Oligoflexus sp.: one gene and its partner. The protein of the gene in region 2 interacts with the protein of the main gene of each other region in a pairwise test. Links are inferred from orthologs where the notes say so. Each region holds a gene or a part of one and is shown on either strand. Other genes may lie near its edges.

Evidence for each region.
Region 1: the proteins of topA (region 2) and VFO10_RS00335 interact in binary tests that used the Escherichia coli proteins (3 or more experiments, as listed by UniProt). The link is inferred for Oligoflexus sp. from one-to-one orthologs.

Annotation. Positions count from the first base shown.
Region 1 is NZ_DASTAT010000002.1:37,470-52,613, reverse strand. Bases 5,599-8,579 are described here. They hold VFO10_RS00335 (YigZ family protein), read right to left. Parts: upstream 7,390-8,579; coding sequence 6,808-7,389; downstream 5,599-6,807. Other genes in these bases: VFO10_RS00320 (HD domain-containing phosphohydrolase), read right to left, coding at 8,411-8,579; aat (leucyl/phenylalanyl-tRNA--protein transferase), read right to left, coding at 7,749-8,369; rpsU (30S ribosomal protein S21), read right to left, coding at 7,417-7,617; VFO10_RS00340 (hypothetical protein), read left to right, coding at 5,599-6,771. Outside these bases: VFO10_RS00370 (TldD/PmbA family protein), read left to right, coding at 1-561; VFO10_RS00365 (ABC-2 family transporter protein), read right to left, coding at 571-1,353; VFO10_RS00360 (hypothetical protein), read right to left, coding at 1,354-2,142; VFO10_RS00355 (ABC transporter ATP-binding protein), read right to left, coding at 2,129-3,070; VFO10_RS00350 (hypothetical protein), read left to right, coding at 3,327-3,794; VFO10_RS00345 (lytic transglycosylase domain-containing protein), read left to right, coding at 3,812-4,801; more of VFO10_RS00340, read left to right, coding at 4,915-5,598; more of VFO10_RS00320, read right to left, coding at 8,580-10,441; VFO10_RS00315 (3'-5' exonuclease), read left to right, coding at 10,564-11,289; VFO10_RS00310 (HU family DNA-binding protein), read right to left, coding at 11,334-11,615; VFO10_RS00305 (metallophosphoesterase), read right to left, coding at 11,713-12,630; VFO10_RS00300 (lytic transglycosylase domain-containing protein), read right to left, coding at 12,694-14,814; VFO10_RS00295 (hypothetical protein), read left to right, coding at 15,100-15,144.
Region 2 is NZ_DASTAT010000081.1:14,875-29,981, forward strand. Bases 7,640-10,583 are described here. They hold topA (type I DNA topoisomerase), read right to left. Parts: upstream 10,223-10,583; coding sequence 8,057-10,222; downstream 7,640-8,056. Other genes in these bases: VFO10_RS18155 (hypothetical protein), read left to right, coding at 7,640-7,812; VFO10_RS18165 (lytic transglycosylase domain-containing protein), read right to left, coding at 10,239-10,583. In the rest of the region: VFO10_RS18120 (ParA family protein), read left to right, coding at 1-364; VFO10_RS18125 (hypothetical protein), read left to right, coding at 361-1,641; VFO10_RS18130 (hypothetical protein), read right to left, coding at 1,918-2,667; VFO10_RS18135 (helix-turn-helix domain-containing protein), read right to left, coding at 2,711-3,805; VFO10_RS18140 (hypothetical protein), read right to left, coding at 4,407-5,699; VFO10_RS18145 (ParA family protein), read left to right, coding at 5,998-6,780; VFO10_RS18150 (hypothetical protein), read left to right, coding at 6,794-7,135; more of VFO10_RS18155, read left to right, coding at 7,444-7,639; more of VFO10_RS18165, read right to left, coding at 10,584-10,961; VFO10_RS18170 (hypothetical protein), read left to right, coding at 11,347-11,751; VFO10_RS18175 (ParA family protein), read left to right, coding at 11,748-12,539; VFO10_RS18180 (ParB/RepB/Spo0J family partition protein), read left to right, coding at 12,539-13,645; VFO10_RS18185 (hypothetical protein), read left to right, coding at 13,847-14,383; VFO10_RS18190 (relaxase/mobilization nuclease domain-containing protein), read left to right, coding at 14,602-15,107. UniProt on the Escherichia coli protein: Releases the supercoiling and torsional tension of DNA, which is introduced during the DNA replication and transcription, by transiently cleaving and rejoining one strand of the DNA duplex.

The DNA of each region.
Region 1 (15,144 bases), on a different replicon or contig from region 2:
GGCTTTCTGACCACCCGCAGTCCTTTGCAAAAGCGCGGGCATCAATCCAATGGCCATGCTCGGAATCATGGCGACGAGCGTCCGATCAGCCGCATGGCGAACCTTGTGGTGCGAAGTCACAGCCAGCACAGCTGGAATGATCTGAAAAATATGCTGATCGCCGAAATCAAACGCAGAAAACTGCCCTACGGCATCATCCTGCTCGACGTCGAAGGCGGGGAAACCGAGACGGAAGCCTATAATTTCCAGGCTTTTTTGGGTCAGATCGCGGTTGCGGTGAAGATCTATCCCACTGGCAAGGAACGCTATGTGCGGGGCGTTGATTTCGTCGGCACACCGCTCAGCAGCCTGAACGATATCATCGCTGTCGGCCGCGACCTTGTCGTCGACAATGGCTTCTGCGGCGCGGAATCCGGGACCATTCCCGTTTCCACCGTGGCACCGGCCATGCTGCTCTCGAACCTTGAACTCCAGGCCAAAAACCCGTCGAAGGTCACGCAGTACGCGATGGATCTGCCCTGGTTTGATAAAAAGCTCGCCCGCAAAAAATCGCGGGGCTGAGCCCTTCGTTCAGTTCTGCACACCGACCAGGTTCAACGCCTGGTAACGTTTCACTCCATAGCGATAGACGCCCAGAGCCAAAAGCCAAAGCACGAAAACACCCGCAGCGGCCTGGGCGAAGTCGATCACAGTGCCGGTTTCAATCCAGCTCATGGGCATGAGGGAGATGGCGGCGACGGGGCTTAAAAGGATCAGCGTGCGACCGATGCCGGTCGGAAAGATTTTGCCGACGGGATAGCCGCAGAGAATGATGGCCAGATTATTAAGGAGATGAGCCATCGCATTCCCACGCGGCAGGAAGAAGGCGAGACTGCCGGAGAGAACGAACAGGGAATAATAGGCGAAAATAGCCAGAATACTGGCGAAAAAAGACCGAATGGCGATCCCGGTTTCGCCCATGCCGATGAGCAGGCCGATACCAGCCAGACCCAGAATCAAATCGCCGAGAGCGGACGGATGCAGGGCGTGCGTGCCCACCAAAAGCAAAGGATGCCGTGGTGTGGCGAGCTTGGATTCAAAATGCCCATTGACGATCAGATCGCCCATTTCAATCCAGCCGCCAAAGAAAAAGCAGAGCACACCATAGGACAGCATCATCAGAACATTCAGGGCTATGTAGTAATGCAGAAGGTCCTGATTCTGTTCTTTTCCCGCAAAGAGCATGCCCCACATGCCCAAAAGAAAGATGCCGTTATTCAGCACCATGCCTATGGTCGCCGCCAGGAGGTTCGGAACATTCGAGATATGGGCGCTCATGTTGTAGCGCAGGGCTTTTCCAAGAAAGCGGAGCATTCATCCTCCCCAGCTCTGGTGGCGTTTGCGCGCATAATGAAAGAACAGGATATTGCTCACGAAAAAGATCAGCATCCAGACAAGGACCCTGGTCAGCCAGGCTGCAGGGCTTAGCTGATAGAACTCGCCTTTCAGACAGTAATGCCCCACCTGAAAGAATAGATCGGAGGCCGGACTCTGCAGAAAAATGCTGCGTCCCGGTTCGCCATAATCCGCCAGCGGGCAGAAGACTCCACCCAAAGCTAGGAATATTTTCGTGATGGGCAGAACCAGATAACGGGTTTCCTGCCACAGGAGCTGCGCAGACGCGAGTATGCTGGCCATCAAAGCTTCCATCACTCCCAGCAGCGGAAGAAGAAACAAAAGACGCAGAAACGCCTCCCAAACCAGCCGCGGGGGTACATCCATCAGCAGAAGGGCAGGGACCGCGCAGACGCAGTAGATGAGGCGTCCACCCAAGGTCGCCCCGAATTGCCCGGCGAAGGTCAAGCCCAGCCAGGAGCGTGGGCGCGCGAGGCCCATGGAAAAATCCGCCTGCGATCTTTGCAAAAAAGCCGAACGCAGGAAAGTCAGGAACAAAAGCTCGGCGATCGCGATATAGACGTAAATCTCGGCGCGCGTGTAGTTACCCTGATAGGCGTTGAATTTATTCCACATCGCCGTCAGAACGAGGATCAAAAGGGGGTAAAGCAAAAGATAGGACAGCGATTGCCCCAGATCGGAGAAACGCTCCTTGAGCTGGAAAAAACCATAGCGGCCATAGAAGTTCAAGGTTCTAAGGACGGGCATAGCGGGCTCCCAGAACCTCTTCCAATGTCACCTCACTGATGCTGATGTCCTGGAGCGATTCCCCATAATGCTGCGACAGCGCGAAAAGGCTTTCGGACATGGGCTGCTCATGAGTCAGGACTTCATAAACATGCGAGAAGGGATTGTCGGCTTTCTGCAGGCGAAAGCGTGAGCCTTCGGTCAGTATGGGTTTATGCGCATCGTTGGTCGTCACGCGGATGCGCCGCAGATTCTGCAGCGGGCCTTTCAGCGCTGTCAACGGTCCATCGAAGACCTTGGTCCCATGGTCGATGAGTATGGCCCTTTCGCAAAGAGCCTCGACATCCGAAAGATCGTGGCTCGTCAGCATGAAGGTGGTTTTCTCATATTTCTGCCAGTTGCGAATGATCTGCCGCAAACTGTTCTTGGCCACGATATCAAGGCCGATGGTGGGTTCATCCGCGAGCAGGACCTGCGGCTTATGCAAAAGGGCGGCAGCGATTTCGCAGCGCATTCTTTCGCCCAGACTCAAAGAACGAACCCGACGCTTGACGTAAGGCTCCAGAGCGAAGGCCTCGACCATCTCGCTCAGCCGCTGCTGCTTGAAAGGGCCGCTCAGAAAATAAATCTCGGCGGAAAGATCCAGACATTGTTCCACCGTCATGTGTTGATAGAGCTGCGAACGCGTACCAAAGACGAGCCCGAGTTTTTGGTTGGCTTCCTGGCTGCCGGCGTTGAAGCCCAGAATGCGCGCTGAACCGCTGCTGGGGCTCAGGATGCCACAGAGCATTTTGATGGTTGTGCTTTTACCCGCCCCGTTGGGTCCCAGGAACGCCACTGTTTCGCCGGGCTCAATCGAAAACGTGAGCGAGTCCACCGAAGGCGTCTGGCTTTTGGGAAAGGTTTTTGTGAGTTGAAGCGCTTCGATAGCAACGCTGGCAGCAGACATGAGCGGCTTTCCTTCTCGGCAGAACAGGATGGGACGCATCTTCTATCCTGACTTGGATTCCGGCCCCTAGCAATCCTTAAATCCAGGCGTCGTCCTCACTTTTGATCTGTACCTTGGGAGTTCCATGCTGCATGATTTTAGCTGCATGTGGTTCCTCCAGTAGACAGTGGTCAGGACTGCAATTCCCCTTCCCATTTGCCTGGGATTCGGTTAATCAGAACTTGATAGAGGCCGCGTAGCCAACGGAGAAACACCTATGCTGGACCGGGAACCTCCCATTTTCAGCCCTTATGACCCTATGAGCGCCGGCCGAATGGCCCCTGCGCCTGCTCCCAAACGTTCCTGGCTGTCCATGGCAGCCCTGACCCTTCTGGCCATTTGCATGACCTTTGCTGGTTTAATTTTAGGCTTTGTTGTGGGTGATTCCTTCGGTCGGCGTAATGCTCAGTACGACAATCCTGACTTGCGCGAATACTATGCAGGCAAGTGCTACGATTACTGGGAAACTCAGCTGAAACAGACCCTGACCTCGACTCTGCAGCAGGATGCAGTGGAGCGCAAAGGTCAGGATCAGAAGCTGGATGAGATTTTTACTAAAATGCAGGATCTGGAGCACGCCATGGCTGAATTCACAGCCGGACGTGGTCTGAGCCAGCAGCAGACAGTGGAAGCTGAGAAAAGCTCAGTTGCAGCCACGAAGGCGGCAACACCCAGAAAAATGTGAAAGGGAGGTCCTATGCCATGGCTACGAAACTGCGTGGTCTTTCGTCTTCGCTCCGCCATCTCCTCGTCTTCGGCAGTTTCCTTTCAACCCCGATCGCCTGGGCTGAAGCCCGTCCGAAAGAGCTGTTCCCAAGCTCTCCCGTAATTCAACGCCAGGTTGATTTCTGGGAACGCATTTTCACCGAATTCAAAAGCAACGAATTCGTCCTCCATGATCGCGATAATCTTGCTGTGATCATCGGTTCCATCAAGGTCCCGTATGATATCAATGCCAAGGCGCGGAATATGGATCTGCCTATTATTTCACCTGATGATGAGATCGAATCCTACAGACAGGCGTTGCGACGCTTCGTAAGCGAAGGACCCAGCGCGCGTTTGAAAGGCAAGCGTGAGCAGGAAATCTGGAACGCTTATGTTAAGAAAAACGCGCACAGAAGTCTTCTGACCGGCAAAGCTGTGCTGCGGGTGCAGGGCGGACTCGCCGATACATTCTACGCGGCATCTCAGCGTGCGGAACTTTATCTCCCACTTATGGAGAAGATCTTCCGTCAGGCACGATTGCCAACGGATTTAACGCGCATCGTGTTCGTGGAATCCATGTTCAATTTAAAGGCACGGTCCAAAGTCGGAGCGTCCGGATTCTGGCAACTCATGCCAGGAACTGCCCGGGATTACATCAAGGTAACGCGTACGCGTGATGAACGGAACTCTCCCCTCATTGCAACCCGGGCTGCAGCCGGGGTCCTGCGCAGCAACTATAATGCTCTGGAGGCGTGGCCTTTGGCCGTGACGGCTTATAACCACGGACCGGGCGGTATGAAACGTGCAATGGCCAAATTGAAAACAAAGGATTTGTCGGAGATCATACTGCTGTATGACTCTCCCAGCTTTGGATTCGCGAGCAGGAATTTCTATTCGGAATTCCTCGCTGCCACGAAAGTGCATCGCGAGCTGGTGGAACAGCCCGCACTTTCCAGAGTGGCAGGAGAAAATCCGGATAAAGGCTGACCTCATGTTCAGCAGTTGACATAAGCCCTGCAAATTATTACTAACATCCGATCGGGAACGAAAGGCACTTCGCTCCCGATCTTCATTCACACACTCTTTGAGTTGGGAATTCCATGGACGGATTACACAAGCTCAAGACCCCTGGCCTTTTTGCGTCTTTGTTCTTCCAGGTAACGTCGATCTACCTCCTGTTTCAGGCCACGGGCCTGCGCAGCACCACACTTGCTGATGAAGGCATGTCGCGCCGCATTCGCGAAGGACAGGTGTCCACTGAAAGTGTGAGCCGCCTTCAGGAAGTGCAGTGCAGCCAAGGCATTGCCGGGTATCAGTGGGGCGCGATGGGGAGCCTCCTTCTGTCGATCGGTTGCCTGAGTCCTTTGGTTATGCTCCGTCGTCCGGAAGAAAAGGAGACGAAGCAGGACGAGAAGAAAGCGGTGCTTCCACGCGAACCGGAAATCCCGTATCGCCCGGAACCCGAGGTGTCTGAGTCGCTGGTCGCTACCACCGGCATGTACAAGAATCTGAAAAAGGGTCTTGATGAGCTGGAAAACTGCCTGAAAAACCAGCCTGTGACGGTCGTGGGCGATGGCATGCTGGTGAAAACCGTTCATGAAAACGTCCGACTGCTGGAGAATCGCAACCGCGCGACCTACGAGAGTCTGATCGCCGGTCATGACGAAATTCAAAAAGCCGCGACCCGTCTGCAAAGACTCATGGAGCAGTGCCGCGAAAGCGCCAACTACTCGGCGACCAACAGGGTGGATTGGAAGAAGAACAAGCTCATAGATATTCTGAGCCAGATGCGTCAGAACCTGGACATCGTCGTCGATCTCTCGAAGAACATCAACAGCGTGCATGCCTCCACGCTGCGCCTCCTCGGTGAGTCGCTGCATGGTGAGAACATTCTGAATGACAAGATCACGCGCGCCCAGGAGCATCTGGAAAAAATCCAGAACAGCGCTCATGGCGGCAACAAGATTCACGACACCATCATCTCCATCATCGGCGAATCGCGTGATAACATCACCGGCGCCAGCAAGTTCGTGGGCTCCTTGAATCAGAAGTGGGATTCCCTGGTGCACATGACCGAGCAGATCGATGAGGTGGCGGAAAAAATCAACGCGCAGTCCCTGGCCGCGTCCTTGGAACTCGTTCGCGGACAGACCAACAGCCAGGGCGTCACCGACCTCTTCCCACTGGGCACGGAACTACGGGGCCTCGCGGCCAAGTTCCATACCTACGCGCGGCACATCAAGGATGCGATCCACGATGTGCGGGATGAAGTGAGCAAGACGGCGACTTATTTGTCCCAGGCGGGAGCCAAGGCGGATCAGGCCTTTGTCTCGGTGAATCAGTGCGGTGAATACTATCGCAGCAGCGTGGCGGCCGTGAAGCACAGCGCTTCGGAACTGGTGCTTTTGCAGCAGGAAGTGAATATTCACATGAAAAAGCTGCAGGAAACCCGGGTGATGGGCATGACGTCCGCGGATCTTCTGGGCCAGATGGATCGCAATCTTCAGGGTCAGAACGGATTCGGCATCAAGATCATGGAAGAGACGAGCCAGATCACGGTGCATTCCGAGAAGATCTCGACGCTGCTTGCCAAGCAGTACCATGAACTCAATCACTGCCAGAAGATTCTGGCGAGCAGCGCCCCGATGCTGAGCGATACGATTCGCTTCACCACGGAGACCAAGCAGACGATCTCCACGCTGGCCGCTTGTCTGGAGCGCGTGCAGACCGCCGACGACGTTCGCGACAACGGTCCGCGCACGGATGAAGTGCTGGTCGCCAAGATCGAGGATTTCAAGCAGCTGATTGCCAGTATGAAAGATAACGCCGAACCTTCACAGTCGAGCCCTGTGATGCGGCCCCAACCGCCGCAGCCGCAAGGCTATCCCGCTCCGCAGCGGACACTGGCTGTGCAGCAGCAGCAACGAACACCTGCGACATGGCGGGTTATGAACTGATCGCCCATGCGGGCCAGGTCGCTCCCAGCGGCCTGGCTATTTTTTTAGATAGGGCGTGAGGCCTTCCAAAAAGCCGATTTTCTCCGCTTCCGGCATCTCCAGCTCGACTTTAAGATCCTCGGCGAATTCACGATGCAGAATCGCAGCTTTATGCTTGCGAGCCAGATAATCGAGACGATTCTGTTCGGAATAGGGCAGGTTGATTGCAAGCGTGATCAGCGGAATATGCTCCGCCGTCTCGGCTTCCAGAATCAGCTGCTTCGCAGTATTTCCATAGGCCCGCACCAGGCCGCCGGCGCCGAGCTTCACGCCCCCGAAATAGCGAACGACGAAGACCACGACATCCATCAGGCCCTGACCTTCGATATGCATCAGTATGGGTTTGCCGGCCGTCCCGGATGGTTCCCCGGCATCGGAGAATCTCTGCTGCAGCTGACCCTGTTCGAAGAATTTATAGGCAAAGGTGATGTGAGACGCATCTGGAAATTCCTTTTCCAGATCCGCCTTGTGACGCTTAAACGCATCGAGGGATTGGCACGGAAAGCCAATCCCAATGAATCGCGAGTGCTTTTCTATGAGTTCAATGCGATGAGGTCTGAGTAGGACGCGCTGAGGCACACCTTCAACTTATCGTTGCAGGGGAAATCAGGCCAGACCCAGTTTTCTCAACTGCTTCATCAGACGCTTGCGAGCAGCAGCCTGCTTCTTCTTGCGCTTGATGGAGGGTTTTTCATAGTGCTGGCGTTTTTTGAGCTCCGAAATAGTTCCGGCTTTTTCGACTTGCTTTTTCAAAGCTTTCAAAGCTCTTTCGACGCTGTCACCCTCTTTAAGTCTTACTCCTGGCATAAACTCCCCAAGATATATAGCATTCAACATTCCTCGACCCTGTAGGCAGAGGGAAATTTGGAGCCCAATCCTAAACAATATTACTGGCGATTTCCAGGAAATATTTACCCCATAGCATGTTTTTCGCCCTTTTAAGGGTCATGGTCGGGCTTAAGGTCAGGCAGCACGAGGGGTTCGAAGCTGACTGACTGACGCACGGCACGCTGCAAACGCTGTTCGTAGTCGCGAGCCGGTATCTGAATGGCGCCTAATGTGCGTAAATGAGGCGTGATGAACTGCACCTCAAGGAGGCTAAAGCCCTTGGCGCGCAGATGTTCGACCAGAAAATAGAGGGCGGCCTTGGACGCATCGGTCACACGATGGAATTTGGACTCAGCGAAAAAGGCTCCGCCAATAGCCACGCCATAGGTTCCAGCAACGAGTTCGTCATTCTGCCATATTTCAAGCGAGTGCGCGTCGCCGTGCCGATGAAGCCTTTCATAGGCCTCGGTGATTTCCTCGTTGATCCAGGTTTCCGGACGCTCAGCACAGCCGGCCATCACGCCAGAAAAATCCTTGTCGATGGTCACTGTGAAATTGCCGCGACGAATAGACCGTCTGAGGGAGCGCGAGCAATGAAAGCCATCCAGGGGAATAACGGCCCGCGGATCCGGATTGAACCAGATGATCTCCTCGGTTTCCGGATGCGGCATTGGAAAATAACCGTGTCGATAGGCGGCAAGCAGGAGTTCAGGAGTCAGTATGGGTTGCATCAGCGGCCTTTGTCTCGGAACATGGGGGAGTTCCTTCAGTCTTAAGATGCCTGCTGATTTTTATCAATAACAGCCTGATAAACCTGGGATTCGACGAAGACTTTGAAAAGGTCCGAATCGACTTTGCCGGCCTTCACTTCCATCTCGATGATCTCGATAGCGCGAGGCACCGGAACCGCTTTTTTATAGGGTCGATCGGAAGCCGTCAGAGCATCGAAGATATCGGCGATGGTCATCATCCGCGTCTGCACCGGGATTTCCTCGTCATGCGAACCACCGGGATAACCCGTGCCGTCGAGTTTTTCATGGTGCTTGGCGGCGATCTGCGGGACGTTCGGGAAGGAACGGCCCCAGGGGATTTTTCTTAAAAATTCGTAGGTGTGGACCACATGGCTTTGGATTTCCGCAAATTCCTCGCGGGTCAACGATCCACGGGACACGGAAAGGGCTTCAAGCTCCCGATAGTTCAGGAAGGGGCGCGTGCGCTGACGGCCGTCTTTGAAGGACATATTGGCAATATCCTTCAGCCGTTCGAAGCCACCCTGTTCCAAAACGGTCGGTTCGTTGGACTTCAGAATGAACTGCAGGAAGTCCTCCAGCTCATTGATGCGATTTTCATAATGCGCACGGAAGGTCTCGGGACCAAAACCGGGCGCGATGGTGGTCTTGCCACTCAGAAACCCGATGTATTCCCGCAGATACTCGATCTCGAAGCGGGAGCGGATGTGCTCGAAGCGTTCCAGGAGCAGATCGAGTTCCCAAGGGTAGAGCTTCTTGGCTTTGATTAGAACCTGTTCGCGCACGCCCAGCTTGCCGAAGTCATGCAGGAGCGAGGCGTATTCGATCTCTTTCAGCTGCTTTTTATCGAAGCGAATGTCCTTGAAGCGGCCATTGTCGATCTTATTGATGATCTCGGCCAGCCCCACCGTGAGCTTCGCGACCCGATGCGAGTGACCGCTGGTGGTCGGATCCCGCTGTTCGATCGCGGTGACGGCGGCGTGCACGAAGCCTTCGAAGAGCTGCTCTTTTTCCAGAGTCAGCATCGCGTTTTCAAGGGCGATACCGGCCTGCTGGGCGACGATTTCCGCGTATTCGACATCGGTGTCATCAAAGGGCAGCACGTATTCCGTGAAATCCTTGATGCCCTTCAGATTCTTCGTATTCGGGCGCTTTCGGTTGATCAGCTGGATGACGCCGATCACGCGGTAGCTGATATCATACATGGGAATGGTCAGCATCGAACGGCACTGATAGCCCGTGCGCAGATCGAAGGTCTTATCATGCTTGGCGTGATAAGGATTTTTGTTCGGATCCTCATCCAGATGATAAAGGTCGGGGATATTGATGGCCTTCTGATAGATCACGGCGCTGCCGACCATGGAATGCTCGCTCACGGGAATGACGAATTCCTCAAGCTCCTGGAAGACGGACTCGTTCTGCGTGACCTTGAAGATGATCTTGCTGTCGGATTCACGCTGATCATTCCAGTCCACGGTATAAATGGACCCGGCATCGGCATTGGTGATTTCCCGGGCTTTCTGCAAAATGAGCGAGAGCAGCTTTTTGCTGTCACGGACCCCGTTCAGTTCACGGGACACGCGCAGAACATATTTGACGTGCTCGTTGGTTTCCTTGACGTTCTTATTGGTCCGCTCCGAGCGGAGCACCATGGACTGCAGACGATGGAAGTTCTGCACATCTATAACGAGCTGGCGAATCCGGCAGGGTAGGGCCAGCGAGCGAAAATTGGCGCTCTCAAGGGCCGCGGGCAGATTTTCGAGGTCCTCATCGGTTCCGGTGCAAATAAAGCAGAGGCCTGAATCGTTGGCTTTTGATAGAAAGACACTGACAGACGCAGCGTCCTGCCAGGCACGATCTTCAAAAAAGATCAGAGTAATGTCATCCTTTTGCAGGCTGACCACTCCATCCATGGGAACTTCAAATTGAAATCCCGCCAATTCCGGAGCCTGGTTCAATGCGGCCGTAAGTTCAACAAAACTGCCGACCTGGATCGGGGCTGCTGTCTTGCTGCTTTTGCCGTGGGGCTTATGCTCTTTGGCTTTTGAAGTCATGGGTGCTCGCTATAAGATGAGATCCCCAAAAAGGGCCGGCGGCCGGGATCGTCCTCATGCCTTTATTTTACATCAACCTGACGGTGCTAGCAAAAGAGGCAAAAACAGCCTAGGAGTTAGAGATGGATTACGGTGTGGTTTTGGATTTGGAAACGACGGGAATTAATTGCGAAACCGATCGCATTATCGAAATAGGCCTGATCGAGTTCGGCGTGGGCGAGACGGGTAAGCCGGCAATCACGACCATGTACAGTGGGCTCGAAGATCCCGAGCAGCCCCTGACGCCCGAGGTGCAGAAAATCACCGGACTGACGGATGAGATGCTGAAGGGGCAGGCTATCGACTGGGCCATGGTGCGCCGGATTCTGGAACGGGCTTCGATCGTGGTCGCGCATAATGCGGAATTCGATCGTAGTTTTATGCAAAAAAGAAGCGAGTATTCCGGCCTTGACCTGCACTGGGCCTGCAGCCTTAAGCATATCGACTGGGAGCAAAAAGGCTATCGCACCCGCGCCCTGAATTATCTGGCCGCGGATCATGGTTTCGTGAACCCCTTCGCCCACCGCGCGCTCTTTGATTGCGCGACGACCTTCCGCATCATGGAGCCTTATTTCGCCGAACTCGTTCAAAGAAGTTACTACCGCGAGGTGAGAGTCTTTGCCACCCGTGCGCCTTTTGAAACGAAGGATAAGCTCCGGAACAATCGCTATCGCTGGGATAATGAGAAACGCGTCTGGTTCAAGGATGTGCTGGAGGATCAGCTGCCGGTGGAACGCGAGTTTTTGAAAACAGACGTCTATACCGGGATGCAGGACTTCCATCAGGAAGAAAATCTCGGCGGCTGCTAAAGGCTATGCGTTCCCGCGAATGGGCGGGAACGCTTAGATCTGGCTCATTTCGCTGTGTTGACGGCTTGCTTGAGCAAGGCGCCTGGACGGAAAACGGGAACCGTGCGGGCGGGAATCTGAATCTCTTCGCCCGACTGTGGATTGCGGCCCAGACGGGCTTTGCGCTTCGAGATCGAGAACGTGCCGAAGCCGACCAGTTTCACACCTTCTTTTCTCTTAATGTTTTTTTCAACAATCGAAGTGAAGGCATTCAGAAAGCGGTCTGTATCAGCTTTTGTAGCTCCAGTTTGCTTCGCCATGGCGTCAATCAGCTCGGAACGGTTCATTGAGAACTTCCTCCAAAACTAGCAGAGAGTGATAATTTTCCCTGAAGGTAGCCTGATTGAACGGGCGAGGCAAGTGTTTTGCGCTTATTGAATAAATTTAGCGGTCGGGAAACGAGTACAGCTGCTTCAGATCACTATCGAAGAAGGTGAATGCGCTACCGGCCTTGCTGACCTTGACGCTCAGGAATCCATGGTTCGATTGCACGAAACGCGTCCCGGGATCATCTTTTCTGACTTCATAGAGCGATGCGCCGCCGCCACCGGCGATAAACAGTTCCAGCGCACAATCCGCGTCCTGGCGATGCTCAAGATGATGGGAATGTCCCGCGATGTAAATGGCCCCCGTTTTGCACATGAAGGATCGCAAAATCCGTCCAAGGATTGTGGTGCCGTACTTTCCGCTGGAACTCAGGATCGGATGATGACCGATCACGATGCGGAAGGGGATGCTGGAATCCTGCAAAGATGTACGCAAAAAATCCAGAACGCAGTGCTCCGAGAAGCCACAGATATCGGCGACGTTGGTATCGAGCGCAATTATTTTTGCCAAATCACCAAATTGCACGCTGTAGAAGCGATGGGGCATGCGCCATTGTTTTTGCTTGGCCGTATAGGCGATTTGCGCGGCAGGATGGCCTTTATAGTCGTGATTGCCGAGGATGGGATAAAAAGGAAGCTGGCTCAGGCATGGCGTTCCATAGGCGTCGTGGAATTTGGTTTGCCACTGGGGATCATCGACCGATTGCACGCCCACCGGATAGAAGTTGTCCCCTAACATGAACACAGCTCGTATGGGATGAGTCAGGCAGTAACGCTCCAGGGCCTCGGCGAGTTTGAACTGCGCGGGCAGCCCGCTGCCATTGTCACCAAAGAAGATGAACTCCATCACGTCGGCGCCGGGTTCTTTCAAGACTATGGGATTTTCTTGGCGAAGGGGAGCGCGGAGCCGCCAGGTCAGGAAACCAACCAGAATAGAGGCGAAAAGAAGCAAAAAGAAGAGCGGGACACGGCGCATGTCAAAGATCCTCGTGACGTCGGAATTCTTACGAGGATAACAGCGCCGCGCCTGACTTGAAAATCAAAAGATTTGCGTGTCCGGGAACTCAGTGGGCAGCTCTTTATACAGGTAATTGGGCTCGCTCTGCGGCTCGGCCTGATAGTAGCTGCTGTAGGTGTTCAGTACTTTTTTGACGTAATTTCTGGTCTCCGCGTAGGGAATGAATTCCACAAAGGCATCGACTGGACAGTTCTGGCATTCGCGCAGCCACTTGTTGACCACCTGGGGTCCTGCGTTATACGCGGCGACAGCAGGCACTTCGTGACCATTATAGTAGTTCAGAAGCAGGGCCAGGTAGAGGCTGCCATAAAGAAGATTGGTATCGGCCGCCTGCAGCTGATCCAGGCGGAAATCCTGGTCATCGAGCAGTCGGGCGAGGCGCACGGCGGTATAGGGCATCAGCTGCATGAGGCCCTGGGCTCCGGCGGTGGAAAGAGCCCGCGAATTGAAGGCGCTTTCCGATTTGATGATGCTCAGGATCAGATAGGGATCCATCGCCGTGACTTTGGCAATCTCATAAACATAATTGGCAAAGGGAATGGATTCGTTCTTCGCGCCACTGGCCGGAACGGTGACCGCGGCTTTGATATCCTGCGAATCCAGGCGATCCATCGGCTTGAATGCCGCAAGCAAGGCCTTGGGCGACACGCTCTCATCATTCAGCGGCGCGGCTTCTTCTTCAGAATCGGCCACAGCGGCCTTATTTTTTTCCGCCAGTTTACGGCCTTGCGCCAGCGCGCTCTTGGCCAGCATTCCGTAATACCCGGGCTGCTGACGTTCAGTCAGATTCTTAAAGAGCTGCTGCGCTTCTTCCAGCTGACCGCCGCTGATGGCCGCGCGTCCACGCCAGTAAAGGGAGGCGTCGCGACGGAATTCCGTTTCATTGAAAACCTGCTCGCCTTTGCTGCTCATGAAACGACGTGCGGTATCGAGGTTGCCACCGGCCAGGGAGTTCCAGAAGTAATACCAGCGGTAGCGCGGATGATCCTTGCGCTTCATCAGCTGGCTATAGATCTGGGCCGCCTGCGGAAACTGCCGCGAACTCATCAGGCTTTTGGCCTGGGATTCCTGGAAGAGGACTTCGATCGCGCTCGCATTTTTGTTGAGCGTGGGGAAACGGGTCAGAGCCGTCTGGTGATCGCCCTTTTCAGAAAGGATGAAGGCGTTCCAGTTGGTCAGTTCATCCCGCAGTTTTTGGGGGATGTTCGGCTGGCTCAGACCGGCCTGCGCCAGGGTCAAAGCTTCATCGTAGAGTTGAAGATAGGCATAAAGGCGAATCTGATCGATGATTTCCAGTTTTTGAGGCTGATCCTTGGCCGTGCGACGCATCGGGGTCGCGACCAGGCTCAGGATGCGTTTTTGCTGCTCGGGCTCCGCCGACGAATTGCGATAGACCTTCTTCAGAAGGGGGAAGGTGAAGGCATACGACGGCTGCTTTTTACCCTGGGCATGTTCAATCAGGCGATCCAGGCTGGCCTTCGCTTCTTCGCTGATTGGATATTGGTCCAAAAGACCTTCGAGCTGATGAAAGTAAGCAGCATGCTCGCCCTGAGCATAGTAAATGTCAGCCGCTTTACGCAGGAAACGATCACGGCGCACCGTGCGCGGATAGCCCGTGTAGTATCGCTTATAGGCCGCAATGAAGTCCGCGTTCAGTTTCAGGGCATCATCCGTGTCGAGCAGCATTTCCACAAGGGAAAGGCGCAGCGGCTCGGGAGGATTCGCTTTCAGCTGATTTTCCAGCTCGCGCTTGGTATCCAAATCCAAAAGCGCCGCATGGCGGAAACGAACCTTCATGTGGTCGATTTCCGCATCGAAGCGGCTCAGTTCGGGAACGGTGGGATTCCGTAATGATTCCGCGATGCCGAGGTAAGTACGCGAAAGCCGGTAGTTGCTGTCCCAGTAAAATGCGGCCAGCATGATCGCGGCCTGCAGGCGCTTGGCCGGCTCCATATCGCTCTGAACCTGTTCCGCCAGGGCATTCAGGGCGTTACGGGATTTTTCCTGCTGCTGTTCCTTCAGGGTATTAAGGGCCTTCTTCAGGGTTTGGTCATATCCTGAATCGGCGAAAACTTTCGATGAGTTACCCGGTGTTGCAAGGGTTGTTGCGAGCAGCAGAATGTGGGTCAGGTAACGGCGCATCAATTGGGACTCCTCGAGGAAGGGCTCAATAAAGTATCGGAAGCTTATGGACATGACTTTATCCAAGCTTCTTGAAGCCAGTTATTGTGGGGCGTTAAAGGGTGACATTGGATCAACCCTTATTTTACGGCAAGAATCTGACTTAGGAAAATTTTTCTCACTTCGAAGACCGTGGTTTTTTTCGTTAAGAAACTCTTAGAAAATGTCGAAAAGATAGGGATAAGAATCCATGCGATTAGGATGGGAGACTGGGCCTTGACAAGCTTATGGACGAAATCTGCAGCTATGGCTCTGCTTTCATTGACGTTTGCTTGCTCGGAAGAGGCGGTC
Region 2 (15,107 bases):
CGCGTATTTGGCTGCGGATCAGCTGCTGATTGTCTGCGCCACTGACTATCTCTCTGTTACCGGCCTGCGGCAGCTGTTCGAGATCCTGAAGGATCTTCAGGGCGACTTCGAGGACTTTGCTCCCGATATCAAGGTTGTTCCGAACCTGTTCGATGTACGCGAAGCCATGGCTCAGACGAGCCTTGGTACGCTTAGGCAGAGCTATGGCGACTACCTTTCCAATACGGTCGTGCGGAAGAATGTTGACCTCAAAGAAGCACAGAGCCTCGCCCAGGCCGTGTGGCTTTATAACCGCAAATCGCCCGCGAGCGAGGATATTGTCTCCCTCACCGATGAGCTGCTGGCCGATGGAGCGCGTCAATGACCATCAAAACACGGGAACCTGATGATCGCTTCAAGGCTCAGGTCCCTGACTTCAAACTGAAGACGCGGTCCAAGTACCGCACCTGGAGGGGCGACCCGGACCAGGAGCCGCCGATCGTGGTCCCCATGGAGGGAGCGCCTGAAGCAGTGGCACCGGCAGAACCGCAATCACTCCCAAAGGCTCAGGAACCATCAGAAAACGATCAGAAAACAGTCAGCAATCAATCTGAAAACGACCAGATAACGAAGGTTAAACCATCAGATAACGACCAGAAATATATCAGTGAACGATCAGAAAACGATCAAACAAAAGTCGTTTCGTCAGATAACGGCCAGAAAACTATCAGCAAACTGTCAGCCAAAGCATCAGTGAGCGATAAGAAAGCCACAAGAGAACGATCAGAAAACGATCAGAGAACAACCAGAACAATTGCGTCTGATCGACTTAGCTACTCGTCGCTTGTAGGGCTTCAAAAAATGCTGGTGGATTACTATTACGAGTCCATTCAGGCAAATGGCGGTGAGGTTACTCACGAGATCAGGTCAAAGGATCTTCAGGAGCTGACAGGAAGCAGCCCACAGACGATTATTGATGCCAATTATCAGCTGGCAAAAAGAGGGTATATTCATCGCGCAGAGCGCAAGGATGGACGTGCCGGCTGGACCAAATTCAGTATTGATCGCTCCGTCAAGGAAGAGATCCACAAACTGTTAATGATCAGGGAACGATCAGAAAACGATCAGGGAACGATCAGAAAACTATCCGCCAAACCATCAGACAAACGATCAGATGGGGCCCCTAGTAGTAGTAGTCTTTCTTCTTACTACTCTGAAGACGTTCCAAATCAATCCACCACCCCAACAACTACTACTGGCGAGAGCCCCCGCGGTTTGTCGACCGACTATGGATGGACGAGCCTTATCGACATTCCGACGGAGGTATCGCATCTGATCAATGAAAGCCATCTGCGGCAGCTGGCAAGGCACGGATTCACGACAGACGACATCGAGGTGGTGCAGTCGTCGCTCGACAACCTAGCCTTTGCTCTTAACATTGGGCAGCAGTACAAGAACCCCGCTGGCCTGTTCATGGCTGCGATGAAGCGAGACGGCTACCTGTCACCGGTCGAAAGCCCTGAATTTAACCGATTGCGCGCACGGCAGTTGATGGAGGCAGACAAGGCAAGGTTTGAGGCGGCAGTCCAAAGCGAAGTTCAGCGACTGGCCCACGAGAGGGCAGATCGGAAAGGTGCCAGCCTGGATGACGTGCCGTTCTAAGGCTCAAATTCCGCCGTGGAAGCCTCCACTTGTCAAAACTAGGCGAGAAGGCGGTCGATACCGAAAGATAGAGCCTAAGGGGCGTTTTGGATCTCAAGAGCACACTTTAAAGCCAGTTCCCGCTACAGACAAACATGAGGAATGCATGGCCATTCTTGAGGGATCTGATCCCAAAATTGAGGGTCTGGTCTTCAAAGCCTGGACGACGAAGGGCTGGGAAGACACAGGAATAGTGCGGTGTTTTAAGTAAGGCTACCGCACTATCCGCTAGGACCGCTAGAAAGTAACTTCGGAAAACACTGCGAACGCTTGCATGGGAGGCGTTGCCAAGTAGTCTGGCAGCATCTCTTGAAGCACCTGATCAAAAACTGAACGGAACTCGACATTCTCTCTGGAAAGTCTGACAAGTGCCTCTATAGATCCGCCGCTTACTGCCTTCTTTCGGTTCCACGTCCCCATGCGTCTTGTCGCCAAGCAACGGGTCAGGACTTCCTGGAAATCCAGTCCGAGGATTGCCTGGTCTCGAGCCTCCCTCAGTTCCTTGGCTTTTTGAATCTGAGCCTCTTCAGCGAGCCTTCTAGCCTCCTTCTCAGCCTCAACCGCAGCAAGATCGCGCTGGAACTCTTCCGTGGATCTGCGGGCCTCTTCCGCTCTTTGTTCGATGATATCTGGATGCTCTGGAGACTCACCAGATGCCCAGCGAGAAACCAGGGAAGACCAATTTTCGAGCAGAATCCTCTCGCCTCTGTTCTCACGAAGAGCGGAAAGCCATGTCCCAAAATCAGCCAGCTTATTGGGACCGTGCTCATCAATAAATCCTGCCGCGAGCACTTGAATTGTGCGGTACGAGTCAGGACCAGGGATGTGGGTTTTGCCGTTGCGATATCGGTAGGTAAAAGCAGGCTCCACAGTCTTTTTCACCAGCTCAAGGAGGGTATATTCAAAGTCCGCCCTGGTTGGATCCAAATCAAACGCTGATCCACCTACCTCAAACTGGTGGATGGGTGCCCGGCCCGATTGTTTCACACACCCACTTGTTTCATTAATAGCTGTTTCACTAAGAACTGTTTCACCGGCAATTTTTGCACCCTGGATAGCAGAAGGGGCCAGGCTTTCGGACCCCCTCCCGAGGTTCCCGTTTGGGGTCTGCGAGGTTCCCGTTTGGGGTCTGCGAGGTTCCCATTTGGGGTCTGTTGATATCGTTGAGTAATCTACGAGGTTCCCGTTTGGGGTCTGTTGATATCACAGAGTATTTTGCAAATCGCAGTGCCGGGCAGTTGAAGTCTTTGACCACTTCCTTGGTGTAAATTATAGAGTCAATATGGCACCATCCGTAGCTTTTTCGGGCTATCAGGAAGCGCCACAAGCCTACATCAACTGTATGATGTATCCGAAGGAGTCTGGTTTTCTGGAAGCGGAAGTCTTCTGAGCAGATCATTTGCTTTGCACGAAGAAGCTGAAGATATTTACGTGCTGAGTCAGACTTAATGTCCAGAGCAAAGGCTATTTCAGATTCAGTAGGATGCTCAAAAGTGCAGAGGGAGGCTAGGTAGAGCCAAAGAAGCTTTGCCCTGTATGGAATATCGAGATCCAGTAACAAGCGCGGTGCCTCAACATACCCATAATCCTCTTCAGAATAGGCGTGAGCATCATTGATTCTCGAATCAAGGCAAGCAAGGACTCTGGATTCCCATAGATGTGGCTTTATGATTGGGTTATGCGGGATATTGTAGCTTTGAAAAACACCCTTCCAGTAGTACGGGTCTGTGATATGAATCAAGACCTTCTCATTCAACGGATCTGTGCTAAGGAAGTCAAATACAACCATTCCCCTGACCTGGAGTGAATTAAGAAGCTCACTCACATTCTGCGGACTCATTTTTGCAGTCTTTGCCAGCTCCTTTTTCGTCGGGTTCTTCCTATCACCAATCAAACACAGGCAGATCATAAGCCATTTTTCATCAGCCGGTATTTTTGCTGTAATAAGGAAGTCAAAGATTTTTCCGTAACGACCAAGCGGGCGCCCATTGGAACCTATTCTTCTGAAGGCTTCCGCATGCTCTCGGATACGCTTATACGCTGGGTTCGTTATTAGTCGGACCCCGTTAGGTCCTACCGAGGCGGCCTCATCATTACGGACATCTGAATTTTCACTCTCTGACATACTCCGCGCTCCTTGCTCGGTATAGCATGTTGCAGCGGGAGTGGCTTTGTTATATCCTCAACCTGTAATAGTTGTGAGGTTGGAGCCACTCCTGGCCACGTTGCTGGGTTTAAGGTTTCAACCTTTAGTTTTTGTGTCATTCTCGAAGCCTCGCATTTATTGTTTCGTGTTCCTAAATCGCCAAACTTTACCGCTGAACTAGGAAGCTCCTGACCAAGCAGGATTCGTAACCGATATGCCCTTTACCTCCTTTCGCTATCGTTGAATGCCAAATCTGTCAGCGGTATGAGCGTGAACTTTATCGAAACACCCGAGGTCGCTAATCTCTATGAGATACGCACCTGCCCAACTTTGAGAGTTTATGCTGAGTTCTTTCACAAGCTCTGCGGACGCGAATGCGAGACGGGACGCCATAAGCACTCCAAGAAATGATTCCATAGATGAAGACAGTTTCCGCCATTATAGCGGATTTCCTTGCCGTGGAGATCACTTTTTGTGCGGAATAGTGTTCTCATCGCATCCCGCCTAGCTTGCCCCAACCTGGGCGCACGAACTCCTTTAAGTGACCAAAGGCCACTCGAGGGTTGGTGTCAAAATGGCATTAAACAGCGATTGATGATTTACGGCTTGAAAGCAGCACTGGAAGCGCTGCAAAGAAACCGTGAGCGCACACGATAGCTAGCAGGACCAGCCCGATACGACGAAGGTCTTCGATGTCCCCAAGCCGCTCAACAACCGACGCTGATTTGGAATCAGCGACCAGTCGACGCTCGGCCAGCAGCTGGTTTTCCAGCTCTGTGACCTCGCTTTCGAGCGCTTTGATATCGTTCTGGACCTTGGCGCGTGCAGTTAAATATGTGGCGGGAAGCTTGTTGCGTTCCGTAACAAGCGCGTTCAGAGAGTCTTTCTTTCGCTCGATCTGCGATTCCAAAGTTGTGACACTCAGGGCATTGCTGACCCGGGTTTCAACGAGCTGGGTGGTCCCTGACTCGATGTCGATATGCATCACTAGAAAGCCAAGAACAATGAAAAGGGTTCCGAGCACGCAGAGACCGAGCTTTCTGAGGCCCGCTGCCGGGAACGCCCAGAGCACGACGCCCGCAACTTCGCTCATTATTGCCCAGAAGATCGCGTCAACCGTCATATGCCCAGCTCGTGCCTGGAATATCACCAACGCCACCAAGCAAACCGCCAACCCAACGCCTGAAAGCACCCCCTGCAATTGGGCTTTCTCTGTGCTCATTTGCACTTTTTTCGGTGCGGGAGTCGACGACCAGGAGAACCGGGGTTTGTAACCAGTTTCGGTTAACGTGACGGCCGGGGGCGCAACAAAACCAAGTGGTGGCGCAACATCGGTAGCGGCCGGCGGTGTGACGATCAGAGCGGCTGCGGGTGCAACATTTACGGTCGTTACTGGGGTGGGCGTTGCGGGCGCCGTAATATTATCTATCTGGTCATTTTTATCCTGATACAGCTCTGAGGCCAGACCGGTAGGGACCGCATCTTGTGGCGCCACATTTAAGCCTGTTGCGGGAGCATCGCTTGTTACGGGAGCTATATAGGCATCGGATGAGGCGCCGGCATCAGTATGAGCGACCTCAAAAGTGATGTTGTTTTTTGGACGGGGAAATTCGATCACGCGCCCATAGCTATCCGACCCGGTCTGGGCTACTGGTTCCATAACTGAAACTTCATCCGTAGAGGACGCATGAACTTTGGATTTCGCCCTGGTCTTGCGGCGTGGATTGAGGACGTCGTGCAGGGCTGCTGCGTGAGCTTCTTCCGGAGAGAACTTATGTTTATTGATGTACCGACTTTTGTATGTCCGTAACTTACTTTTTTGTGACTGCGTTAAACCTTGCTGTGAATCCGCGTGATTGCTAGACTTTTCCATAGCTTACATTTCCTTTTCTGTAGAAAAAGGTTTTGTGAGTTAGTTACTGCGAAAGTTGGCGCTTTCGCAGTAACGCTACTAACAATTGTAACACACCCGTTCAGAAATCCCACGACCAATCGAGTTAATTTTTCAATTCCGTAACAAAAAAATCACCCATGAACATAAAATATACAAGAAACAAAATTTCGGATGCGAAACTTTGAAATTTCACAAATGAAACAAAAAAATTTCATTTACGGATCTTGCCTGATATGACACATAGCTATAACATAATAGATAGCACAGGAGAAAGATTATGCCGCGACACAAAAACCGAATCACGATAGGAAACAACAAAGGTGGTGTCGGAAAAACTACAACAACTGTTGAATTGTGTGCGCATGCGGTATATCAGCGGAAAAAGACCCTAATTGTTGATGCAGATCCACAAGCCAACGCCAGCCGCATCTTTCTTGGTTACAAACCTGGTGCAAAAGATACAACCCTGTTCGACGTGCTTTTGGGAGAAGCCGATGTCACAGATGCTTTGAAAAAAGCCACAGATAACTGGCCGGGAGTTTATGTGCTACCCGGTTCGCAAAAGCTGGAGTCGGCACATAAATTCCTCGAGTCGGAACCCGGATGGGAGACCGCCCTGGATGAGATAATTGAAAGCATCGAAGATAACTTCGACCTTATTCTAATCGACTCCCCACCCGCGCTGGGACTTCTGACGAAAATAGCGATCCGGGCAGCTAATAAGGTTTTGATCCCGACAGATACATCCATCTACGGCGAAGAAGCTGTAACCAAAATGTTTGCCCTGATCGAACACATTGAGAAGAAGACCAAGCACAAGGTCGAGCTCGTGCGGGTGGTCCTGGCAGCCATGCAAAAGGGTGGGGCGTATGCGACACGCGAAGCTCTCAGTAAGCTGAAAACCGAATACGGTGACTCGTTTCTGCCAATCGAACTTCCACATACTGTCAAAGTGATGGATGCGCAAAGAGCAGCGGTTCCAAAAGCTGCTGCACAAATCCTGCAAGATGATCACAAATTATACACCGGATATAAGCAACTGCTTGAGTCCATAATCTAAGGAAGGGTCCAGAATGTCTGACAAAGAACAAGCGAAGGAACTGTTCGACGCCGAAGACAACTTCACCATCAAGAAGAAGAACGTCAAATCAGGAGCCCTGGCCCGCTCTAACGAAGCGGAGAACGAAGGAGCAGACTCGGACGACGACTCAGCTGAAGGTAAATCATCGAGGTTCGATGTTAAATCGCTGTTCAGCGAGGAGGTGCCTGAAACTCGCAGTGAAGTTGTTGGATCGGTGCGTCTGAAGCCTTCCACTCGTAAGAAGCTAAAGAAGATCGTGGCGGATGAAATCCGTAGGGGCCGCAAGGTGTCCGAAACCTCCCTAATCTCAGAAATTCTCGAAAAAATCCTCTGAAACGGTGGCAGGTAGCCGACTACAAATAATGCTGGGTGGTATCGAATTTTGAGCGGCAATCAAACTGAGGCTTTGGGTTTGACGTTGATGATGCTATCCGGAGGGCTACTGATCTGGGGAGGAAGGTATAAAGCTGGACTCGTCATCTACCTTATTTCAGCTTTTGCCCTTCTTTGGAAGGTGTCAGAGCGGATACCCATGCCTGCGACGATCGTGTCCATTGTTGGACTCATTGTGTTCAGTCTGTTCATTCTTAGACGCGAAAGACGGGCTCGCAGCAACTAGCTCTTTATTCGAGAAGAGGGCGCGTGGAGTCTGATTCGGATCTCTGCGCGCACAAAAAGATCATTAGTATGGATAAAGGGCATTCCGGGGCTGCCCCCTTCCGGGCGAACACGAGTTTTTTTCAAAACGGCTGCCACGCCCCGGAGCCTCCCCACTTTGATCTTTGCGATCAGGAAAAACACCAACTTTCCAAGTCTAAACACAGTAACGCCAAGAAACAGAAGGGCATACAAGGCCAGCATCGTCCGGTTGCAGGTCATGACCCACATAGTAATTTCCTCATAGACTGTTTTGTTGCATATCTTCTGCGCGGCGAAGAACACTTAGCGCTCGCCGATAAAAGACCGCACGCCTTGCGCGCTCGCGCGACTGCCAACGTGATTTCAACATGAAATGGAAAGCCCGAAGAATCAACTTCTTCAGCTCACAAATCACGTATTCAAGCTTTAAGTCCAGGATGAGGGCTTGCTGCGTGCGTTTCTGTTCAATGCGGGGAACGAGATTAATCACATGCATGGCTTGTCTAATGCCTCATGTCACAGCTGGATGGGCGCCGCAGGTGGATCAAAGTTTGCTTCATAAAAGCATCCGGTTTCGTGCCGGTCAAGCGTTATAAGTTACAAAGATTTACGCTGTTTAAATCGAGACTTCAGCCGATGTTCGTGGTGCGCGTTTTGCTGGCTTTCCTCGCGCATCATCGAGGAACGTCTTGCAGCTTTGAGAGGTACAGAACCACCCATGGCCGCCTTTAGGTCTGCCTGTTTCTTTGTCTTTCCTCTGATACCGTCTTAACGGTGCCGATTGACAGTTAGGGCAGATATGGACTGGAGATTCGACAGGTTGTCCATTGTCATCGTCCATGAAGTGCTTGCAGCCTTCGGTGGAGCAGGCCCAAAGATATCCTTTGCCTGTCTTGCGCTTGTAGCGGCGCATCAAACCCGTTCCGCATTTGTGGCAAGCAAAGTTTTTTCGTTCGACAGGTCTATTGTCGGCATCGTCCATGAATGTTTTGCATTCAACCTTTGTACAACACCAGAAAGGGGATTTTCCCGCAGGAGAATAGCGGCGCAAACCGCTCTGACATTTAGGGCAAGGGAATCGGGGCTTAACCGCGCCGCGGCTTCCCAATGCTTGCATATCGGCCTGCAATTGCTTGAAGGATGGCTCAACTACATTAATGTAACTGCATTTGCCGCTGGCGATGACATCCAGTTTTTCCTCGAGATTGCGTGTAAAAGCGAAATCCATAAAAGCAAATCCGGCATTTACGAGCTGGTCGACGAGCAGCACGCCAGTCTCGGTTGGTTCCAGGAGTCGCTTCACTTCAAGAAGGTAGCCTTTACCCATTATGTTCTGCATGATTGACGAATACGTTGCGGGTCTGCCGATCCCTTCGACTTCCAGTTTGGCTATAAGGCTCGCCTTTGTAAATCGTGGAGGTGGCCTGGTTTCCTTGCGAAGCAGCCTGCCGGAATCAGCTTGCTTCGCCGATCCGATGCTGAGCAAAGGCACCTGGCCATTGTCTTCAGAGTCGCTTTCGGATCTATCCTTCACCGCATCCCTGGCTGTCAGAACGAGCCACCCTGGTTCGATCAATTTGCGGCCCCTGGCTTTGAACTCAAAGGTTTCGGTGCCTTCAGTTGCTTCGAGTGTGACAGTATTCACTTGGTATTTGGCGTCGGCGAGCTGCGAAGCGACGGATCGTTGCCAGATCAGACGATAGAGAGCGCGCTGCTGGTCGTCTTCGCCCGCTTCTCGAACTTCGATGTGAGTTGGCCTGATAGCCTCATGAGCTTCTTGCGCATCCTCCTTGGCCTTAAAGCGGCGCGGCTTTTCTGGAAGCAGCCAGCCCTGGCTCTGTGCGAAGACCCGAATTTCTCTAACGGCGTCTTCGCTGAAGTTCACGCTGTCTGTTCTGATGTACGTAATCGCGCCTTGTTCAAAGAGTCTTTGAGCGAGCCTTGACGTTACCTCTGGATCAAGTTTTAAGCTCACGCTTGCTGCCTGCAGGAGGAGCGATGTTGAGAATGGAGATGGCGGCGGCTCTTTCATCTGACCGTTCCCGGAATCTATGACACGGAAATGGCGGCAGGCAGCCGCTCGAGTCGCCAGAGCTTCATCGAGAACGTAGGGCTTTTCCTCAGCTATGAACGGTTTGGTATTCCACTCAGCTTTCCACGCCTCGCCATCAAACACTACGACGGCTCCGAAATGAATCGTTTTTTTGAACGACTTGATACGCTTCTCCTGGTCGACGACCAGCCGCACCGCTGGGCTTTGGACGCGGCCAGCCGAAAGGGACATGCCGAGCATGTCAGAAACCATCGGCGATACCAAATACCCGTAGATGCGGTCGAGAGCCCGTCGAGCTTCCTGTGCATGCACGAGTTCATAGTCGAGCTTTCGAGGCTTGGCGAGTGCTCCATGAACCGCACCGTGCGTGATTTCGTCGAATGTGATGCGTAGGTACTTTGATTCAGTGAGCCCTAGAGCTTCTTTCAGGTGCCACGCAATCGCTTCGCCTTCGCGATCGGGGTCTGTTGCAAGGTAGACCATCTCAGCATTGCGCAGCTCCTTTCGGATGCGGTTGACACGCTCCTCGCCACCAGGGAACGTGCGGCCTTGAATGGAGGCTGGTGGGATAAATTCGTAGTTGAGCTTGAAATTATGCCGATCAATTCCCAGGTCATTCCGAGGAAGATCACGGATGTGACCCACGCTTGCCATGACCTTCCAATCGCTGCCAAGAATTGATTCCAATTTTTTAATCTTGTTCGGACTTTCGACCACCATGAGTTTCATAAGCATTCCCTTCCGGTCAGAAAACGATAGCTGGGTTGCTCGTTACGGTTTTATCAACAGCGGGCGCCGGACTCTCGCCGGAGGAATTGTTACCAACGGAATTCGGAGGAAGAAGCAGAACAGGCGCATTTTCCATTGATCGCTTGGCCTCTCTTTTGGGTTTCAGAACTTTAAGCGTGACCGGTTCCGTGGAATCGGCTGCCTTGTCGAACTCGGGCTTGGGACCGTTCCCGATCTGAATTGAAGGAACAACGGGGATTGCTTTCGCATTTGCCTCAGCACTAGCAAGAATTTTCTCAACATAACTGGGCTTTCCTGTCTGATCCGGCTTGAATCCGCGCGTAAAGTTTCCTGAATAGTAACAGGAGAAAGCCGCGTTCAAGGCTGCTTGCTGCTCAGGAGTGCGTTTGGAAGCGCGCACATAGCAATCTTCGAGGATTTTTGAGCCTATGCGAAGGCTTGTGCATGGGTCAAATGCCTGCTCATAAGTGATTTCGTATCTCGGGAGGTTGTAGCGGTTGACTTGCGCAATGCCTACGGAGAAATTCCAACCGTCCGAAGCAAGCTGCCTGGCCGTGGCCAAAGCTTCATCAAGACTGCCAGGCTGCCGAGCCAAGCGACCGCCTACAACGCCTATTGCATAAGGGTTGTAATCAGATTCCACGTTAACGACTGCCGCCATAGTCTGTGGGGATACGGTTGGGGCGCACTCGTGCGCGAGTGCTAGGAAATCCAGCATATGTTCGTACCTCCTTTTATTCAGAAGCTTCTAAAACCAATGCGGCATTGTCCAATGAAAATGCGAGACAAAAAAAATAACTCTGACAGTGTCAGACCGAGAGAGGGTGGGCTGAGCGTTTTTTTCGGGAAAAAAGTGATATTTCATCTGAGGCAAGATTCGGTAATTTCGTTGTTTTGCAGGTAATAACTTGATGTCCATAGAAATGGGAGTCGAACAAAAAAAACCATGACAGTGTCAGAAGCCAAGCCGGGGTTTGGATATCGCGTGCAAGTCTTGAAGAAAAGTGGTTGTTTTATACTCTGTTTTGCTGCTGTTATATAGGTGTGAAATCCTTGAGGCGCGTTGAAGTAAATAGACCCCGCAGAATATTTTCGCCAGGAAGGTGATCATCAATGATTCCATCCTCTCAAAGATGGACGAAGCGCAATTCGATCGCGTGGCCGTAAAGTGTAGATGGTCAGAGCGGTCGCTGAATGTTGCAAAGGCTTTGATAGTTGAGGCCGCGTCATTATCCGAAGCGGCGGCGGCACACACAATGTCGCCTCAGCAGGCAAATGTGATTCGCGCCCGATTCCTGGCCAAGGCTGAAAAAATGCGCGTGGAAGAATTCATGCAGCGCGAGAAGCCGAGGTTTGGGTCGGCGTTTTTACCTTATACGAAAGGGATTCAGACTCTTCGAGACTGCGGTTACACGATTAAGCAAATAATCTCCTTTCTCGAGGAAAACGGTGTTTCTGTCTCGCGGTCGGCTGTCGAGGCATTTTTCAGGCACAGGAGCAAGCGATGAAATCCCAGGTTCTGGCAAATCAAAAGGGAGGGGTGGGAAAGTCTGCGGTCGCTGTTCAGATGGCGTATTTCTTTTATCTCCTTATGAACAAGCGTGTTCTTGTGGTTGATCTTGACCACCAAGGCAACACTTCAAAAGCCATTGCAAAGAGCGGCCTTGCGGCTGTATCCCGCATCTCAGCCAGTCAAATTTTGACATCCAAAGACGTTTCGATAGAAGACGGAGCATTTGTCGTAATCTCAGCTGACGATGAGCTGCGGGATTTGGAAAAACAGGGAAGCAGGCATAATGAGTTTGCAAATAACTTTTACTCTTTTCTAAAGGCCATGGACCAGAAATTCGATATTTGTCTCATTGATACAAACCCTAACCCGGACATTCGGCAGCTTGCTGCCCTCGTTGTTTGCGACTTTGTATTGTCACCTATTCAACTGAACCAGGAAGCGATTGACGGTATCGGGGATCTTTTGAACCATGAGCGGACAGGCATCCGCAAAATCAAGGCAGCGATCAATCCAAAGCTCGAGCTCATCGGCATTCTGCCAAATATTGTCGAGCCTACACCGTTCCAGCGTGAAAATCTCACAGAGCTTTCTGCCCATTTTGCTAGGCTTCTGATTCCGCTGCAGAGCGGCGGCTTCGCAGCGATCAAGAAAACTACGGCCATACCCGAAGCCCAGGCTGCAGGCTTGCCCGTCTGGAAGCTTGGTAAAACGTGCGGTCGGGAAGCGTGGACGCATATCAGGCCAGTGTTTGAGAAAATCGCCGCAACTATGGGAGTTCACTAATGGCACTCGATCTTTCGGCACTCAACGAGAAACCTTTTGCGCCGGTTGGTCCGGCCCTGCCGCCATCGTCGATGGGCAAGCCACTCGATATTCCACTGGCCGACATCGAAGAAGATCCAGACCAGCCTCGTAAGGAGTTTTCCGAAGAGGCCATGGAGGAGATCACAGCCAGCATCAGGGTGCGGGGGGTGAAGACGCCGGTATCCATACGCTCTCATCCAAGCAAGCCGGGGAAGTGGATGCTGAACTATGGCGCCCGCCGGTATCGGGGTTCTCTTGCTGCAGGTCGCAGGACCATACCAGCGTTCGTCGATGACGCTCATGACGATTATGACCAGGTTATTGAGAATATTCAGCGCGATGACCTAAAGCCTATGGAACTCGCTCTGTTTATTAAAAAGCGCCTCGAGGCCGGCGACAAGAAGCAGGAGATCGCGAAAAATCTAGGCAAGGACGGTGCGGCAATCACCCACTATCTGGCGATGATTGACCCGCCTGGCTGCGTGGAAGAGGCATACAGGAGCGGGAAATGTGTCTCGCCCAAGACGCTGTATGAGCTCCGTGCTCTGTATGAGAAATATCCTGCTCAGGTTGAGGCGTGGTGTGTCGATGCCCTTGAGATCACCCGGAAGTCGGTCGCTGATTTGGCAGCCGATTTGGCAGACAGAAACGGCCAAGCGCCTGGAGTTGCAATAGACGCTGATGACGGTCCTGGGGTTTCCGGCAGGCAAAGGGCCGAATCAGGCCAGAACCGAATCCCTGGATCGGACGAGTATAAGGGAGCCCAGGAATCAGGCAGCAGTGTCTGTGGCGATCCAGAGAGCACCACGCGAGTCAGGAAGGGTGAGGACGGAGAGCGCGACGGCAGCCCTAAAAAGGGTCTGGAGAAGCCCACATTCTCGCCGGAAGGGCGTCCGTTACTTGAACCAACCCGTATCAGCAAACCCCTTCTTGTGATCGAATACGATGGACGAGCGGCGAATGTGTTGTTGAATCTTCGACCCAGTGCACCGGGCCTTATACACATCCGCTTTGAAGATGGCACCGGGGAGCAGGAAGTCGAAGCCAGGGCCTGCAAAATCAGCTGTCTAACAGAGGCCCCCTGACCGCACGCCTAATCGAAAGGGGACGATGCTCTCCTGTCTCCCGCGATCTCATGGAAGTTTGTCCTTTGCTCCTCAAGGAAAAGGAGCACGGATTTGGTCATGACCAAGAAATTTGCAAGTTGAATGGGTAGCGCAGGATAGGCCAAGCGCCGGTGAATTACACGCGTAGTCGGATTGACCCCTTATTTCAGGTGTCGACTTATGGAGAAAGAAAGCCCTTATCTGAATGTGTACCTCGGTTCCCTCAAAAAGCCGTGGAGTGACTACTGTGAAACCCTCGGAAAAAAACCTGGCGCAGCTTTGAAAGAGGCCATACAGAAACAGCTCGAGAATGTGAAATCGCAGCCCGAGCCCTTGCGCCAGGTCCAATCGTCTTCAGATGATCAAACCAAGCTGCGTGTTGAGATTTTGCTGACCCCATCGGAAAAGACTGCAATCAAATCTCGAGCAAAGCTCGAGCGTTGCTCACAGCGCCGGTGGATCATAGACGCGATCCGCGCGGGGCTTACGAGGGAGCCACAATTCGAGATGAAGGAAATCGAAGCGCTTGGCGAGTCGAACTATCAACTGCTTGCCATCGGTCGCAATTTGAATCAGATGACCAAGGCCATGAATGAGGGATGTCGTGACCCCTCTGTTCTCGAGTCCATCCAGAGCTTGCGAAGGCTCATCGACGCACACACAGCAAAGGTTAGCGATGCCATCCGAGCAAGCCTTGAGAGGTGGAACATTGAATGACAAGGTCAGAGATTGAGCAAATCATTATGACTTCGGGTGAGCGCCTTTATTCCCGGCCATCGACTGGCAAGAGGCAGCGTAATATCCGTAGTGGTGAGCATACTGCTTCGTTGAAGCCAGTGCCCAGGAGAGACCCCACAGGCATACGGGAGATGATTTCTCGAACGGCAAGAATGTCGCCCGAAGTCATGGTTAAGATCTCGGGCGGTGGCCGGAATATGAGGCATATCAAGGCTCATTTCGACTACATATCGCGCGACGGGAAAGTTGCAATTGAGGATGAAAATGGTGATATCTACCTTGGCAGGGAGTCTTTAAAAGAGCTCAGGGATGCCTGGGCCAAGGGAGGGATAGGCATTCCTTTGGAGGGTGAAGGACGGAAAGAGGCATTCAACGTTGTCCTGTCCATGCCTCCTGGTACTGACAGGGAAGGCGTAAAGGCTGCCGTTCGTGGCTTCGCTTCTGAGCAATTTCGGAATCACCAGTACGCTTTTGCTGCCCACGAGGACGAAGATCACCCCCACGTTCACCTAACGATTAAAGCTATGGATCGCCATGGTATTCGGCTGAATCCGCGCAAGGGTGACTTGCGATTCTGGCGCGAACAATTCGCCAGGAAACTGCGCGAGCAGGGGATTGAGGCAAATGCAACGCCACGGCGGGCACGCGGCGTGGTCCAAAAGGCCGAGAAACAGGCACTCAGGCACATGGAAAACGAGTTCAA